2 regions of the Streptomyces sp. NPDC030245 genome follow, and region 1 is predicted to be linked to the other one. Evidence: riboswitches for the same ligand, from Rfam matches in the RefSeq annotation. Region 1 holds a riboswitch; the other holds the start of a gene.
What was found. Region 1 has a riboswitch for glycine ahead of gcvT (glycine cleavage system aminomethyltransferase GcvT). Riboswitches for the same ligand answer to the same signal wherever they lie in the genome.

Region 1 (7,338 bases):
CGTTCGGGACGGCGTTGCGGTTGACCGTGATGCCGACCTCGTGGAGGCGGTCCTCGGCCTGCTGGCCGTCCAGCTCGCTGTCGCGCAGGTCGACGAGGACCAGGTGCACGTCCGTGCCACCGGACAGGACGTCGACGCCGACGCCCTTCGCGTCGTCCTGGACCAGGCGCTCGGCGAGGATGCGGGCGCCGTCCAGCGTGCGCTGCTGGCGCTCCTTGAACTCCTCCGAGGCGGCGACCTTGAAGGAGACGGCCTTGGCCGCGATCACGTGCTCCAGCGGGCCGCCCTGGAAGCCGGGAAAGACCGCGGAGTTCAGCTTTTTCGCGAAGTCCTTGCTGCGGGCCAGGATGATGCCGCCGCGCGGGCCGCCGAGCGTCTTGTGTGTGGTGGAGGTCACCACGTCCGCGTACGGCACCGGGTTCGGGTGCAGACCCGCGGCGACGAGCCCGGCGAAGTGCGCCATGTCGACCCACAGCTTCGCGCCGACCTCGTCGGCGATCCGGCGGAACTCGGCGAAGTCCAGGTGGCGCGGGTAGGCCGACCAGCCCGCGATGATCACCTTCGGGTTGTTCTCCTTGGCCAGGCGCTCGACCTCGGCCATGTCGATCAGACCGGCCTCGTCGACGTGGTAGGGGACCACGTTGAACTGCTTGCCGGAGAAGTTCAGGCGCATGCCGTGGGTGAGGTGGCCGCCGTGCGCCAGGTCGAGGCCGAGGATCGTGTCGCCGGGCTGGGCGATCGCGAAGAGGGCGGCCTGGTTCGCGGAGGCGCCGGAGTGCGGCTGGACGTTGGCGTACTCGGCGCCGAACAGCTCCTTGAGCCGGTCGATCGCGATCTGCTCGGCGACGTCCACGTGCTCACAGCCGCCGTAGTAGCGGCGGCCGGGGTAGCCCTCGGCGTACTTGTTGGTGAGGACGGTGCCCTGGGCCTCCATGACGGCGACCGGAGCGAAGTTCTCCGAGGCGATCATTTCCAGGGTGGACTGCTGGCGGTGGAGCTCGGCGTCGACGGCGGCGGCGACGTCCGGGTCCAGCTCGTGGAGAGGGGTGTTCAGAAGCGACATCACACGATCCCTATCGGTATGGGTCAGCCGGCGGTGAAGGCGGTGTACTCATCGGCGGAGAGCAGATCGGCCGGCTCGTCCGTGATGCGCACCTTGAACAGCCAACCGCCCTCGAACGGGGCGGAGTTGACCAGCGAGGGGTCGTCGACGACGTCCTGGTTGGCGGCGACGACCTCGCCGTTGACCGGGGAGTAGAGGTCGCTGACCGACTTGGTCGACTCCAGCTCGCCGCAGGACTCGCCCGCGGTCACCGTGTCACCGACCTCGGGGAGCTGGGCGAAGACGACGTCACCGAGCGCGTTGGCCGCGTGCTCGGTGATGCCGACCGTCGCCACGCCGTCCTCGGTGGCCGACAGCCACTCGTGCTCCTTGCTGTAACGCAGCTGCTGGGGGTTGCTCATGAGTCGAATTCTCCTGTACGCGGGTGGATGCTGCGGAACGGGGACGATGTGCGGGGGGTCACTTCTGGCGCTTGTAGAACGGCAGGGCCACGACCTCGTAGGGCTCGTGCGTACCGCGGATGTCCACACCGACACCCTGCGTGCCCGGAGCGGCGTGCTCGGCGTCGACGTACGCCATCGCGATCGGCCTGCCCAGCGTCGGGGACGGGGCGCCGGAGGTGACCTCGCCGATGACCTTGCCGTCGGCCACCACGGAGAAGCCCGCGCGCGGGACGCGGCGGCCCTCGGCGATCAGGCCGACGAGCTTGCGCGGCGGGGCGGTCTCGGCGCGCTCGGCGGCGGCGGCAAGCGCCGCGCGGCCCACGAAGGACTCCGACTGCGACGTCTTCTCGAACTTGACGACCCGGCCCAGGCCCGCGTCGAACGGCGTCAGCCCCGCGGTCAGCTCGTGCCCGTACAGCGGCATGCCCGCCTCCAGGCGCAGCGTGTCGCGGCAGGAGAGGCCGGCCGGCACCATGCCGACGGGCGTGCCCGCCTCCATCAGCGCGTTCCACAGCTTCTCCGCGTCACCGGGGGAGACGAAGAGCTCGAAGCCGTCCTCGCCGGTGTAGCCCGTGCGGGCGATCAGCGCGGAGACACCCGCGACGGTGCCCGGCAGGCCCGCGTAGTACTTCAGGCCGTCCAGGTCCGCGTCCGTGAGTGACTTCAGGATGCCGGGGGACTCGGGGCCCTGGACGGCGAGGAGCGCGTACGCCTCGCGGTCGTCGCGGACCTCGGCGTCGAACTCCTCGACGCGATTGCTCAGCTCGTCCAGCACGGTCTGGGCGTTGGAGGCGTTGGCGACCACCAGGTACTCGGTCTCACCGAGGCGGTAGACGATCAGGTCGTCCAGGATCCCGCCGTCCTCGGCGACGATCATCGTGTAGCGGGCACGGCCGACACCGACGGAGCCGATGTTGCCGACCAGCGAGAAGTTCAGGAAGTCCACGGCCTCCGGTCCGGTGACCGTGATCTCGCCCATGTGGGAGAGGTCGAAGAGACCGGCCTTGGTGCGCACGGCGTTGTGCTCGTCGCGCTCGCTGCCGTACCGCAGCGGCATGTCCCAGCCCGCGAAGTCGGTCATGGTCGCGCCGAGCGCACGATGCACGGCATCGAGGGCTGTCAGACGGGGGGCAGTGCTCATGAAGGGAACTCCCAGGGCATGACGGGCGAGGTCGATCCTCCCCATCTGTCATCGGAACCTGAGAGGTTCGCCGAGCGTGTCCCGACATGCGGGACGCCCGGCTTGCACCTTGGGTGGGGCCACCGGGGGCGGCCCGCTTTTCAGATGTGCCTCGCCCGCGCGGTACGGGGCCTGAGAGATTCAAGGGAGGGACTTGCTCCTTCGGCGCCCCGGGCACACGTGCGTGCCTTCCGGGGACTCTCCCGCGCGGATTCAAACGGCCGGTATGGAGTTGGCGGGCACATCATTGCACGCGACCCCGTCCACCGGGAGCCGTGCCCGGATACGGAGCGCATCGCCCGGAATGCTCTTGTGCCGCATTACCTTCTCTTTACACTTGCTGGGGAAAGCAGTACGTGACCGCTACGGGGAGGCCGATCACGGTGCGCACCAGGACCAGTGTCTTTGCCACTACCACGGGAGTGGCGCTGCCCAAGCAGGCCGCCACCCCCGCCGCGGAGAGCTGCGGCCCGCTCCCCGTGGCCGTCGTCCGCGACCTGCGGCAGCGGGCCGGCCACAGCCCCCGCCGCCTCACCTTCGGCGAGGGTGACCTCGTCGTCGTCTCCGGACTGCCCGGTGGCGGAAAGTCGACGCTGATGCGGCAGGCCGTCACGGGCCCGCGCATCGACTCCCAGGACACCCGAGACCGCTGGGCCCGCCGCATGCCGCGCCTGCTGCCCTACGCGGTCTACCGCCCCCTGGTCCGCCTCGCGCACTACGCGGGCCTGCGCCGAGCCCTGCGCACCGGCGCCGGCGTCGTCGTGCACGACTGCGGCACCCAGGTGTGGGTGCGCCGCTGGCTCGCCCGCGAGGCCGCCCGCCGCGGCGCGGCCCTGCACCTGCTGCTGCTCGACGTCCCGGTGGACACGGCGCTCCAGGGCCAGCGCGAGCGCGGCAGAGGCGTCTCGCGGTACGCGTTCACGCGCCACCGCAGGACGGTCGGCCGCCTCGTCGGCGCCACCGAGCGCGGCGACCTGCCGCGCGGCTGCCACTCCGCGGTGCTGCTCGACCGGGCGGCGGCGCAGGCACTGCGGACGATCGCCTTCGACCGGTGAGCGCACCGACGCTAGGGTTCGAGCCGCAGGCAGAGCGGTCGCGAGCAGGGGTTGGACAGATGGACTTTCCGGCGCAGGCACATCCCCATCCGTACGGCGGATGGCCGGGCAACGAACTGGAGGAGGTCCTCGCCGCCTCCCTCGGCGCCGACGCGTCGGCGGGCGGCCGGATCGTCGAGGTGCTGGGCCGCAGCCACATCTGGATCCCGCTGCCGAACGGCGGCGGTCCCGACAGCGGCACCCTGGACCTGCCGACCCTGGAGATCGACGGCCAGGCGTACGTCCCCGTCTTCAGCTCCGAACAGCAGTTCCGGCAGGCCCTCGGCGACGCGGCCGACCGGATGGGCGGCACCGTGGCGCCCGCCGTGGAGTTCGCCCGCGGCCTCCCCCCGCAGCTGGGCATCGCGCTCAACCCGGACGGCACCGTCGGCGTCCCGCTGCCGCCGCCCGCCGTCGCCGAGCTCTGCCGGGCCGGCCGCACCCCGCTGGACGGGCCCGCCACCGGCGGCCGGGTGCGGCTGTACGAACCGGACTGGCAGCACGACCCGGTCGACTTCCTCGCCGCCGCGGGCCGCGCGTTCGAGGCGGCCGGCGTGGTGCTCACCGCGCGCCGCTGCCTGGCCGAGATCGAGACGGACGACCCGGTCCTCTTCGTCGGCGTCGAACTCTCCACCTGGGACGGCGACGCCCGCGAGCTCCCCATGGAGGCACTCGGCCGCGCCCTCGGACAGGCCCCCGTCCCGTGGCCGGTGAACCTCGTGCTGCTCGACGTGGCGCAGGACCCGGTGGGCGACTGGCTGCGTGCGAAGGTGCGGCCGTTCTACCACCGGATCGCCGCTTAAGCTGGTTCCATTCCATGGGCCCGTCCGACGGGCCCAGCCCTCGGGTCCACCGAGTTCGTCACGAAGGAGCGGTTACGGGTGAGTGCGTCGGGCACGGCCGGGCAGTTGGAGCAGCTGCTGCGCCAGGTGACGCCGGGGCGTTACGACGCGTACGAGGCACTGCTGCGCGCCCTCGCCGCCGACCGGGTGTGGATGCTGCTCTGGCACGGCCAGGCCGGCTCCCCCGACGCCCAGTACGGGAACATGGAGGTCGAGGGGGTCGGCTACGCACCCTGTGTGACCTCCGCCCAGGAGCTCTCCGCCAGTGGCTGGAACCGCAGCTATGAAGTGGTGCGCGGAACCGACATCGCCCGCACCCTCTACCCCGACCACTACGGCATCTGGCTCAACCCGCACGCGCCCGGCGGCGGCGTCGGCGTCCCCTGGCTCGACCTGCGCCGCATCGCCACCGGCCTCGACCTGCTGCCCGCGGGCCCGCTCCGGCTCACCGAGCCGAGCATCGAAATCCCCCAGTTCTACGCCCTGTTGACGCAGAACGCGCACCGCACCCCCGCGGTGCGCTCGCTGCGCCGCGCCTGGGTGCAGCCCGCGCTCGGGGCGCCCTATCTGGCCATCGGCCTGGATGTGTACGACACGTCGCCGCCGTCGGTCGACGCGGTCCGGGCGATGATGCAGCAGTCCATCCCCGCCGTCCCCGAGGGCCTGCCCGTCTCGACCGTCGCGATGTCCGACGACTACGACCCGGTCGCGATGTGGCTGCGCGCCAACGCCCGTCCGTTCTACGACCGCGAGGCGCAGGCGGCGCCCGCCCAGGCCGGCGGTTACGGCTACCCCGCGCAGTACTGAGCGGCGCGAACCGGCCACCGAGCAGCCACGACGGACGCGATGTCCGTTCTGGTGCCGGTGGAGCCCTATGGGCTCCGGTGACACCTTGCACCCCAACTGCCCCGTGTTCGGCCCTCGTTCACCCGCGTCCGGATAACGGAACACCCCGATCAGCATCACGGTTGCGCATCCTTTCCCCGTCAAGTCTGGTAACAGATCGCGACGTGGATGAAGACTCCCGCTCCAGGGGCCTTCGCCCCCTGTGTACGACGGACTGATCACGTCGCTACAGCGGCAAGTGCGGGCCGGTCACCACCGGTTGAGAGGGGTCCCTGCCACGATGACGGCACCATTGCATGACACACCTGCGGACGCGGACCCGACCGAGGACGTCGCCCCCGCAGTTGATGCAGGGGTGAAAAAGGTCGAGGGCCGGTCCCTCAAGCAGATCGCCTGGAACCGCCTGAAGCGCGACAAGGTCGCCCTGGCCGGCGGCATCACGGTGCTGTTCCTGGTGCTGGTCGCCATCTTCGCGCCCCTGATCGTGAGCCTCCTCGGTCATCCGCCCAACGACTTCCACCAGGAGGAGCTCGACGAGCTGACCAACCTCCCCAAGGGCGCGTTCGGCGGGGTCAGCGGCGACTTCCTCTTCGGCGTCGAGCCCAACAAGGGCCGCGACGTCTTCAGCCGGATCGTCTACGGGGCACGCATCTCGCTGCTCGTGGCCTTCCTGGCGGCCGTGGTCGCCGTCGCCCTCGGCACGCTCTTCGGCATCATCGCCGGCTACTTCGGCGGCTGGGTCGACGCGCTGATCAGCCGTGTGATGGACGTACTGCTCTCGTTCCCGCAGCTGCTCTTCATCATCTCGCTGGTCTCCGTCCTGCCGGACGACCTGCTCGGGCTCACCGGCAGCGGGGTGCGGGTCGGCATCCTCGTGCTGGTCATCGGCTTCTTCGGCTGGCCCTACGTCGGCCGGATCGTGCGCGGCCAGACGCTCTCGCTCCGGGAGCGCGAGTACGTGGAGGCGGCCCGCAGCCTCGGCGGCGGCAAGCGCCACATCCTCTTCCGCGAGCTGCTGCCCAACCTGGTCGCCCCCATCACCGTCTACGCGACGCTGATGATCCCGACCAACATCCTCACGGAGGCGGCCCTGAGCTTCCTCGGCGCCGGTGTGAAGCCGCCGACGGCCTCCTGGGGCGGCATGCTGCGGGACGCGCTCGAGACGTACGAGCACGACCCGATGTTCATGGTCTTCCCGGGCGTCACGATCTTCATCACCGTGCTGGCCTTCAACCTCTTCGGCGACGGGCTGCGGGACGCGCTCGACCCGAAGGGGACGCGCTAGAAGCGCCCAACCGGCTTGCCCCTGCCGCATGTCAGGTGGCTCTAACCATGGTTCTCCGGCAGCTCATGGCCAAGGACCGCGAATCTCGGAGGTTACGAGAAAATGCCCACAGTTTCCTCGAAACGACGGCTCACCAGCGGTGCGGCCCTCGTCGTCGCGGCGCTGGTGACCACCACGGCGTGCGGCGGCGGTGACGGTGGCGACGGCGACTCGAAGGGGGCCGGCTACAACGCCGCGCTCGACAAGGTCGCCAACCCGTCCAAGAAGAAGGGGGGGACGCTGAAGATGGTCGGCAAGCAGGACCTCGACTCGGCCGACCCCCAGCGCGCCTACTACGGCATGTCGTGGGACTTCATGCGCTTCTACACCCGGCAGCTGGTGTCCTACGACACCAAGCCGGGCAAGGCGGGCACGAAGCTGGTCCCGGACCTCGCCACCTCCACCGCGAAGATCTCGGACGACGGCAAGACCTACACGTACAAGCTGCGTGACGGCGTCACGTGGGAGGACGGCTCCAAGCTGACCTCCAAGGACGTCAAGTACGGCATCGAGCGCTCCTGGGCGACGGACACCATCACCGGTGGC
Region 2 (7,338 bases), on a different contig from region 1:
GGCCATCCAGGTGCGGTCCAACAACGACAGCAGCGCGCTGCGCGGCGCGAGACAAGAAGATCTCGTACGCATCCTCGATGAACTGGATGACCGTACCGAGCGTCTGGAAGAAGAGAAGCGACGCCTCGAGGAACAGCGGACCGGACTGGAGAACAGTTCGGACCAGGCCGAGGAGGCGCGCAAGCAGACGGTCGAGCGGGAGCGGCAACTCGGCATCCTGGCAGGCACGGTGGCGGCCCAGGGGCCCGGCATCACGCTCACCATCGAGGACAGGAAAGGGGCGATCGAGGCGGACATGCTGCTCGACGCCATTCAGGAGCTGCGCGCCGCGGGCGCCGAGGCGATCCAGATCAACGACGTACGCGTCGTCGCGAACACTTATCTGTCGGACGCCGGCGGCGGGGGAGTACGGGTGGACGGCCGCAAGGTCGGCGAACCGTACCTCTTCAAGGTGATCGGCAAGCCGCAGGATCTCGAACCTGCGCTGAACATCCCGGGAGGCGTGGTGCAGACTCTGGAGAAGGAGCAGGCCACGGTCACCGTGGAACGCTCGGAGAAGATCGTCGTGGACGCCTTGCGACCTGCGAAGCGGCCTGACTACGCTCGGTCGTCCTCCCAGTGAGGGGCGGACGCATGAGGGTCGTCGGGCAGGGGCATGAGGTTGCGGGGGGTCGGCGCACCGGAAGCGTGGTGCGTGGTGGAAACTGTTTGGTGGCCACGGACGTTGTGAGGATGTCTGGCTCACCGACGAATGCCGGTGTGTGCAATCAGGGTTCGTCCTGCCCCACGGGCGGGTCTGTTTCGGTCAAGGGGAATCGCCCGTGAAGTTGTTTGCGAAGTTGTTCGGCAAGAGCGCTCGAGAGGACAGCGGCAATCCGGCCACTGCCCGGCACCGCGCTCCGCGCCAAGGAGATGCCGAGGAGCAGGGCGCGGGGCGCCCGATGTTCCGCGATCAGGTCGCTGGTCCAGGCGGTGACATTTCGGGCGGACAGGGCGCGTCGTCTGTTGACCCTGCCGGTCCCGGACGCATAGGTTTCGGAGAACCTTCAACCTCAAGTGCGGGTGGAGGGTATGCCTCCGACCCGTACGCATCGAACGCCCCTGCGGGGCGGCCACGGCAGGAGGACCCGTCCATGGCGCTGGTGTGTACGAGGTGCGGTAACCGAAACGCCGAGGCGAGCCGGTTCTGCTCCAACTGCGGTGCGCCGCTGCGGGCCGGCGCCGCGCCGGAGCGCGCGTCGGAGACGACCTCGACGATCTCCATCTCGGGCCTGGAGGCCTACGACGCCGAGGCGACGGGTACGAACCCGTCTCCCGCGCTCTCCCCGGAGGCGCAGGCGGCCGTCGACGCGCTACCGCTCGGTTCGGCGCTCCTCGTGGTGCGCCGCGGCCCGAACTCGGGCAGTCGTTTCCTGCTCGACGGTGAGCTGACCACGGCGGGGCGTCACCCGCAGAGCGACATCTTCCTGGACGACGTGACGGTGTCGCGTCGCCACGTGGAGTTCCGTCGCCTCGGGGACGGCTCCTTCACCGTCGCCGACGTGGGCAGCCTCAACGGCACGTACGTCAATCGGGAGCGGATCGACTCGGTCTCGCTGTCGAACGGCGACGAGGTGCAGATCGGCAAGTACCGACTGGTCTTCTACGCGAGCCAGCGGGCCGTCGGCATCTGACCCTCCCCCAGACGCCGTCCGGGGGGATCCCCAGGGAAGGTCCATGCTTCAAACACCGAGGGGCGGTGCCGGTCACGGCACCGCCTCCGCGGACCGCCGACTGATGAGCATCGGCACCGTGCTGAACGAACTGCGTGCCGAATTTCCCGAGGTCACGATCTCCAAGATCCGGTTCCTGGAGTCCGAGGGGCTCATCGAGCCCCAGCGCACCCCTTCCGGATACCGGAAGTTCAGCCCGGAGGACGTCGAGCGGCTCGGTCTCGTCCTGCGGATGCAGCGGGACCACTATCTGCCGCTCAAGGTCATCCGTGAGCACCTCGACGCGCTGGAGCGCGGTGAGAAGCCCCCGATGCCCTCCCTGGGGCGTCACGGGGACGCCGGTGACGCTCAGGGCCCCGGCGAGGCCGAGGGGCCGACGGTGGCCCGTCTGGGCCGTGCCGAGCTGCTGGCGGCCGCCGAGATCGACGAGGTACAGCTCGCCGAGTGGGAGGCGTACGGCCTCGTCGCACCGTTGCCGGACGGCGGGTACGACGCGGAGGCCGTCACGGTCGCCTCACTCGTGGTGGAACTCGGCCGGTTCGGTATCGAGCCGCGGCACCTGCGGGCCATGAAGGCCGCCGCGGAGCGTGAGGCCGGGCTCGTCGAGCAGGTGGTCGCTCCGCTGCGGCGGCACCGCAATCCGCAGACCAGGGCCCATGCCGAGGCCCGCGCCAAAGAGCTGGCGGGCCTGACGGGGCGGCTGCACTCGGCGCTCGTGCAGATGGCGCTCGGCATCAGATTGCCCTGACTCGCCCGGTCCCGTCCGGTACTCGGCGGGTGCCCGACTACCCAAACCTGCCAGCCACGTCCTAGGGTTGCTGTGTGAACGAGCTCGACGTCGTAGGTGTCCGGGTCGAAATGCCCTCCAACCAGCCGATCGTGCTCCTGCGTGAAGTGGGAGGCGACCGGTACCTCCCCATCTGGATCGGACCAGGTGAGGCGACCGCCATTGCCTTCGCGCAGCAGGGCATGGCACCCGCACGGCCGCTGACCCACGACCTGTTCAAGGACGTGCTGGAAGCGGTGGGCCAGGAGCTCTCCGAAGTGCGCATCACGGACCTGCGCGAAGGCGTCTTCTACGCGGAGCTGGTCTTCGCCAGCGGTGTCGAGGTGAGCGCGCGTCCGTCCGACGCCATAGCGCTGGCCCTGCGCACCGGGACGCCCATCTTCGGAAGCGACGGCGTCCTGGACGACGCCGGCATCGCCATCCCCGACGAGCAGGAGGACGAGGTGGAGAAGTTCCGCGAGTTCCTCGACCAGATCTCGCCCGAGGACTTCGGCACCAACAGCCAGTGAGCCGCTTCCGGCGGCCCGCGTGGGACCATTCGGCTAGCCTTTCCCCGCGGTGAGGTACGGGAAACCACTCTCAGGGTGATTATCACTCGGCGTGCCGAGTGTGGCGATCGTTGACGAGCCCCTGGCGACTGCCTACCGTCGAGAAGGCAGGTCAAGGAGGGAGGTCGGCGTGAGAAGCAGCGGCGACGGTACGGCGATGGGCGGTCCGTACCCGCTCCACGGCGGCGCGGCCGGTCACTCTCCGAATCGACCGATGGCGGTCCAGGGGAGCGGGGACACCACGTCCGAGCAATCCGAGCAGGTCGGCTACCGCGGTCCCACCGCGTGCGCGGCCGCGGGCATCACCTACCGGCAGCTCGACTACTGGGCCCGTACCGGCCTGGTCGAGCCCAGCGTGCGGGCCGCGGGCGGCTCCGGGACGCAGCGGCTCTACAGCTTCCGCGACGTCGTCGTCCTCAAGATCGTGAAGCGGTTCCTCGACACCGGGGTCTCGTTGCAGAACATCCGTACGACGGTGCAGCATCTGCGGGAGCGCGGGTTCCGCGACCTGGAGCGGATGACGCTGATGAGCGACGGCGCCACGGTCTACGAGTGCACGTCCCCCAGTGAGGTCCACGAGCTGCTCCAGGGCGGGCAGGGGGTCTTCGGGATCGCCGTGGGGGTCGTCTGGCAGGACGTCGAGGCCGCGCTGTCCCAGCTGCACGGCGAGCGCATCGACACCGGAGAGACGCTCATCGGGCACAATCCGGCCGACGAGCTGGCCCGAAGGCGCAACAAGGCGGTCTGAGGCCGCGTTGTCAGTGGCGTAGGGCAGCATCGGAGATGTGAGAAGCGCCCCGACGATCCTGCATCTGGACATGGATGCCTTCTACGCGTCCGCGGAGCAGGCCGCGAAGCCCAGCCTGCGTGGCAAAGCCGTGATCGTGGGCGGGCTGGGGCCGCGGGGTGTGGTGGCGACCGCCTCCTATGAGGCGCGGCGCTTCGGGGTGCACTCGGCGATGCCCATGGGGCAGGCCCGCAGGCTGGCGCCGAACGCCGCGTATCTCGTGCCGCGCTTCGGGCTGTACCGGGAGATCAGCGAGCAGGTGATGGGGCTCCTGCGGGAGCTGTCGCCGCTGGTGGAGCCGCTCAGCCTGGACGAGGCCTTCGTGGACCTGGAGGCCGGTGGCGTCGCCGATGACGAGGAGTCGGCCAGGGCCGTGGGGGAGCGGCTGCGGGCGGACATCAGGGCGGTGACGGGGCTCGCCGGGTCGGTGGGGCTCGCCGTCTCCAAGATGCTGGCGAAGATCGCCTCGGAGGAGGCCAAGCCGAACGGCCTCGTGCTGATCACCCCGGGGACGGAGCGCGCCCTGCTGGGGCCGATGTCCGTGCGGACGTTGCCCGGGGTGGGGCCTGCTACGGGCGACCATTTGCGGCGGGCCGGGATCACGACGGTCGAGGAGCTCGCGGAGGCCGGTGAGGACGAGCTCGTACGACTGCTGGGGAAGGCCCATGGGGGCTCGCTGTACGCGATGGCGCTCGCGCACGACGAGCGGCCCGTGGTGGCCGAGCGGGAGTCGAAGTCGGTCAGCGTCGAGGACACGTACGACGTGGACATCCACGACCGGGTGCGGGTCAGGACGGAGGTCGGGCGGCTCGCGGAGCGGTGTGTGCAGCGGTTGCGGGCGGCCGGGCACTCGGGGCGGACCATCGTGCTCAAGGTGCGGAGGTTCGACTTCTCGACGCTGACGCGGTCCGAGACGCTGCGCGGGCCCACCGACGACCCGGGAGTGGTGCGGGAGGCCGCGGCGCGGCTGCTGGAGTCCGTGGACACCACGGGAGGGGTGCGGCTGCTCGGAGTGGGCGTCACGGGGCTCGCGGACTACACGCAGGAGGACCTCTTCGCGCAGGCGCAGGCTGCCGAGGCGGCCCTGGCCGCTGAGGCGGGGGTGTCAGGGGCCGCGGGGGAGGGAGCCGAAGGTGCGGCGGCGGGGGAAGTGGCCGCGGAGGATCCGGAGCCGGCCGCGGAGGCGGTGGTGCCGGCCGAGCGGCGGTGGCCGGCCGGGCACGACGTGCGCCATGCCGAGTACGGGCACGGCTGGGTGCAAGGGAGCGGCCTCGGGCGGGTGACGGTGCGCTTCGAGACGCCGGACTCGCCGCCGGGGCGGGTGCGGACGTTCCGGACGGACGACCCGGAGCTGGAGCCCGCTGAACCGCTGCCGTTGGTCGCGGCCGGGGCGCGGCGCATGACAGCGGCCGGAGCAGGGCTCGAAACGGCCTCCGAAGCGGCTCGGGCGGCGGTGGAGCGCCCCGGCTGATCCGAAGACACTCTGCTGGGGCCCGGGGGGCGCTGTCCGGCGGTCAGGGGGCTTCTGTGCCGGCGATGCGGCCGAAGTCCTGGTCCGGCGGGGGCTGCGGGGTGTCCGGCGGTGTCGTGTCCAGGCCGTAGTGGTGGTAGAGCTGGAGTTCCTGCTCGGGGGAGAGGTGGCGGCCCACGCCGAAGTCCGGGGCGTCCTTGATCAGGGCGCGGTCGAAGGGGATGTGCAGGGTGCCGTCCGCGGCCAGCTCGCTCGGCTCCAGCGGGACGAAGGCGTCGCGGCTGAACAGGCCGGTGCGTATGGCGGCCCACTCCGGGGCGCCGGTGGCATCGTCGAGGTAGACCTCGTCGATCGTGCCGATCTTGGTCCCGTTCCGGTCGAACGCCTTGCGGCCGATCAGGTTGCGCGGATCGATATCGGTCTGCACGGGCCCTCCAGCTGGTCGCGGCTCGTCGAAAACGGGCGTAACTCATCTTTAATCATTCGTAGTCACTACGAAAGAGCACTTCGGGGCAGGTGGCCACTCGAGGGAACGGCCGGGGTCCTCGCTGGTAGGCTGGCGCTTGGCTGCTGACCCCGTGCGGGAGAGCTCTCCGGGAGGTGATCCCGGAGGCGCCGAAGGAGCAAATCCTCCCCGGAATCTCTCAGGCACCCGTACCGCACGGACGAGGTCACTCTGGAAAGCAGGGCGGGCGTCGGGCGGGCACGTTCGGAACCCTTCCTCACCGACGGTGAAAGCAGATCTGTCGAAACAGGCGGGTCTGTGAAGCTCTCAGGTTGAGATGACAGAGGGGGAGGCCGTCCGGGTACCCGCGCCGTGGTACCCCTCGCAGGTCGTGCAGACCAGGAGGCCTCCGCAATGACTGCCACCCATCGCATCCCGCTCTCGGAGCTTGAGCAGGGCATCCCCTTCGAGCAGCGGCACATAGGGCCCGATGCGGAAGCGCGGGCGAAGATGCTCGCCCAGGTCGGGTACGGATCGCTCGACGAGCTGACGGCCGCCGCGGTGCCGGATGTGATCAAGAACGCCGAAGCGCTGAAGCTGCCCGGCGCGCGCTCCGAGGCCGAGGTGCTGGCCGAGCTGCGCTCCCTCGCCGACCGGAACCAGGTCCTCGACTCCATGATCGGACTCGGGTACTACGGCACCTTCACGCCGCCCGTCATCCTGCGGAACGTGATGGAGAACCCGGCCTGGTACACGGCCTACACGCCGTACCAGCCCGAGATCTCGCAGGGCCGCCTGGAGGCGCTGCTCAACTTCCAGACCATGGTCGCCGAGCTGACCGGCCTGCCCACCTCCGGAGCCTCGCTCCTCGACGAGGGCACCGCCGCCGCCGAGGCCATGGCCCTGTCGCGGCGCATGGGCAAGGTCAAGAACGGCGTCTTCGTCGTCGACGCCGACGCGCTGCCGCAGACCATCGCCGTGATTGAGACCCGGGCCGAGCCGACCGGTGTCGAGGTCGTCGTCGCCGACCTGAGCCGGGGCATTCCGGCCGAGGTCGCCGAGCGCGGTGTCGTCGGCGTGCTCGTCCAGTACCCGGGCGCCTCCGGTGCCGTGCGGGACATCAAGCCGCTCATCGACGAGGCCCACGAGCTCGGTGCCGTCGTCACCGTCGCCGCCGACCTGCTCGCCCTGACGCTGCTCACCTCGCCCGGCGAGCTGGGCGCCGACATCGCCGTCGGCACGACGCAGCGCTTCGGCGTGCCGATGGGCTTCGGCGGGCCGCACGCCGGTTACATGGCGGTCCGCGAGAAGTTCGCCCGCAGCCTGCCCGGACGGCTCGTCGGCGTCTCCGTCGACGCCGACGGCAACAAGGCCTACCGGCTCGCGTTGCAGACCCGCGAGCAGCACATCCGCCGTGAGAAGGCCACCAGCAACATCTGTACCGCTCAGGTGCTGCTCGCGGTCATGGCCGGAATGTACGCCGTCTACCACGGGCCCGACGGCCTGAAGGCGATCGCGCGGCGCACCCACCGCTACGCGACCCTGCTCGCCGCCGGTCTCACCGGGGGCGGCTACGAGGTCGTCCACG

Region 2: linked by a shared signal. The riboswitch ahead of gcvP (aminomethyl-transferring glycine dehydrogenase) and the one ahead of gcvT (glycine cleavage system aminomethyltransferase GcvT) in region 1 are both predicted to bind glycine.

What each region holds. Positions count from the first base shown of each region.
Region 1 covers NZ_JBVICF010000019.1:50,400-57,737, forward strand. Annotated here, with positions in the region: gene glyA (serine hydroxymethyltransferase) at 1-1,063, opposite strand, end outside; gene gcvH (glycine cleavage system protein GcvH) at 1,087-1,464, opposite strand; gene gcvT (glycine cleavage system aminomethyltransferase GcvT) at 1,523-2,647, opposite strand; glycine riboswitch at 2,683-2,797, opposite strand; glycine riboswitch at 2,798-2,902, opposite strand; gene ACZ4Z4_RS37020 (AAA family ATPase) at 3,064-3,741, shown strand; gene ACZ4Z4_RS37025 (enhanced serine sensitivity protein SseB) at 3,801-4,583, shown strand; gene ACZ4Z4_RS37030 (enhanced serine sensitivity protein SseB C-terminal domain-containing protein) at 4,662-5,429, shown strand; gene ACZ4Z4_RS37035 (ABC transporter permease) at 5,749-6,753, shown strand; gene ACZ4Z4_RS37040 (ABC transporter substrate-binding protein) at 6,856-7,338, shown strand, end outside.
Region 2 covers NZ_JBVICF010000020.1:4,943-12,280, forward strand. Annotated here, with positions in the region: gene ACZ4Z4_RS37400 (DUF881 domain-containing protein) at 1-622, shown strand, start outside; gene ACZ4Z4_RS37405 (FHA domain-containing protein) at 705-1,673, shown strand; gene ftsR (transcriptional regulator FtsR) at 1,717-2,460, shown strand; gene ACZ4Z4_RS37415 (bifunctional nuclease family protein) at 2,535-3,008, shown strand; gene ACZ4Z4_RS37420 (MerR family transcriptional regulator) at 3,178-3,795, shown strand; gene ACZ4Z4_RS37425 (DNA polymerase IV) at 3,833-5,305, shown strand; gene ACZ4Z4_RS37430 (PRC-barrel domain-containing protein) at 5,349-5,732, opposite strand; glycine riboswitch at 5,877-5,975, shown strand; gene gcvP (aminomethyl-transferring glycine dehydrogenase) at 6,165-7,338, shown strand, end outside.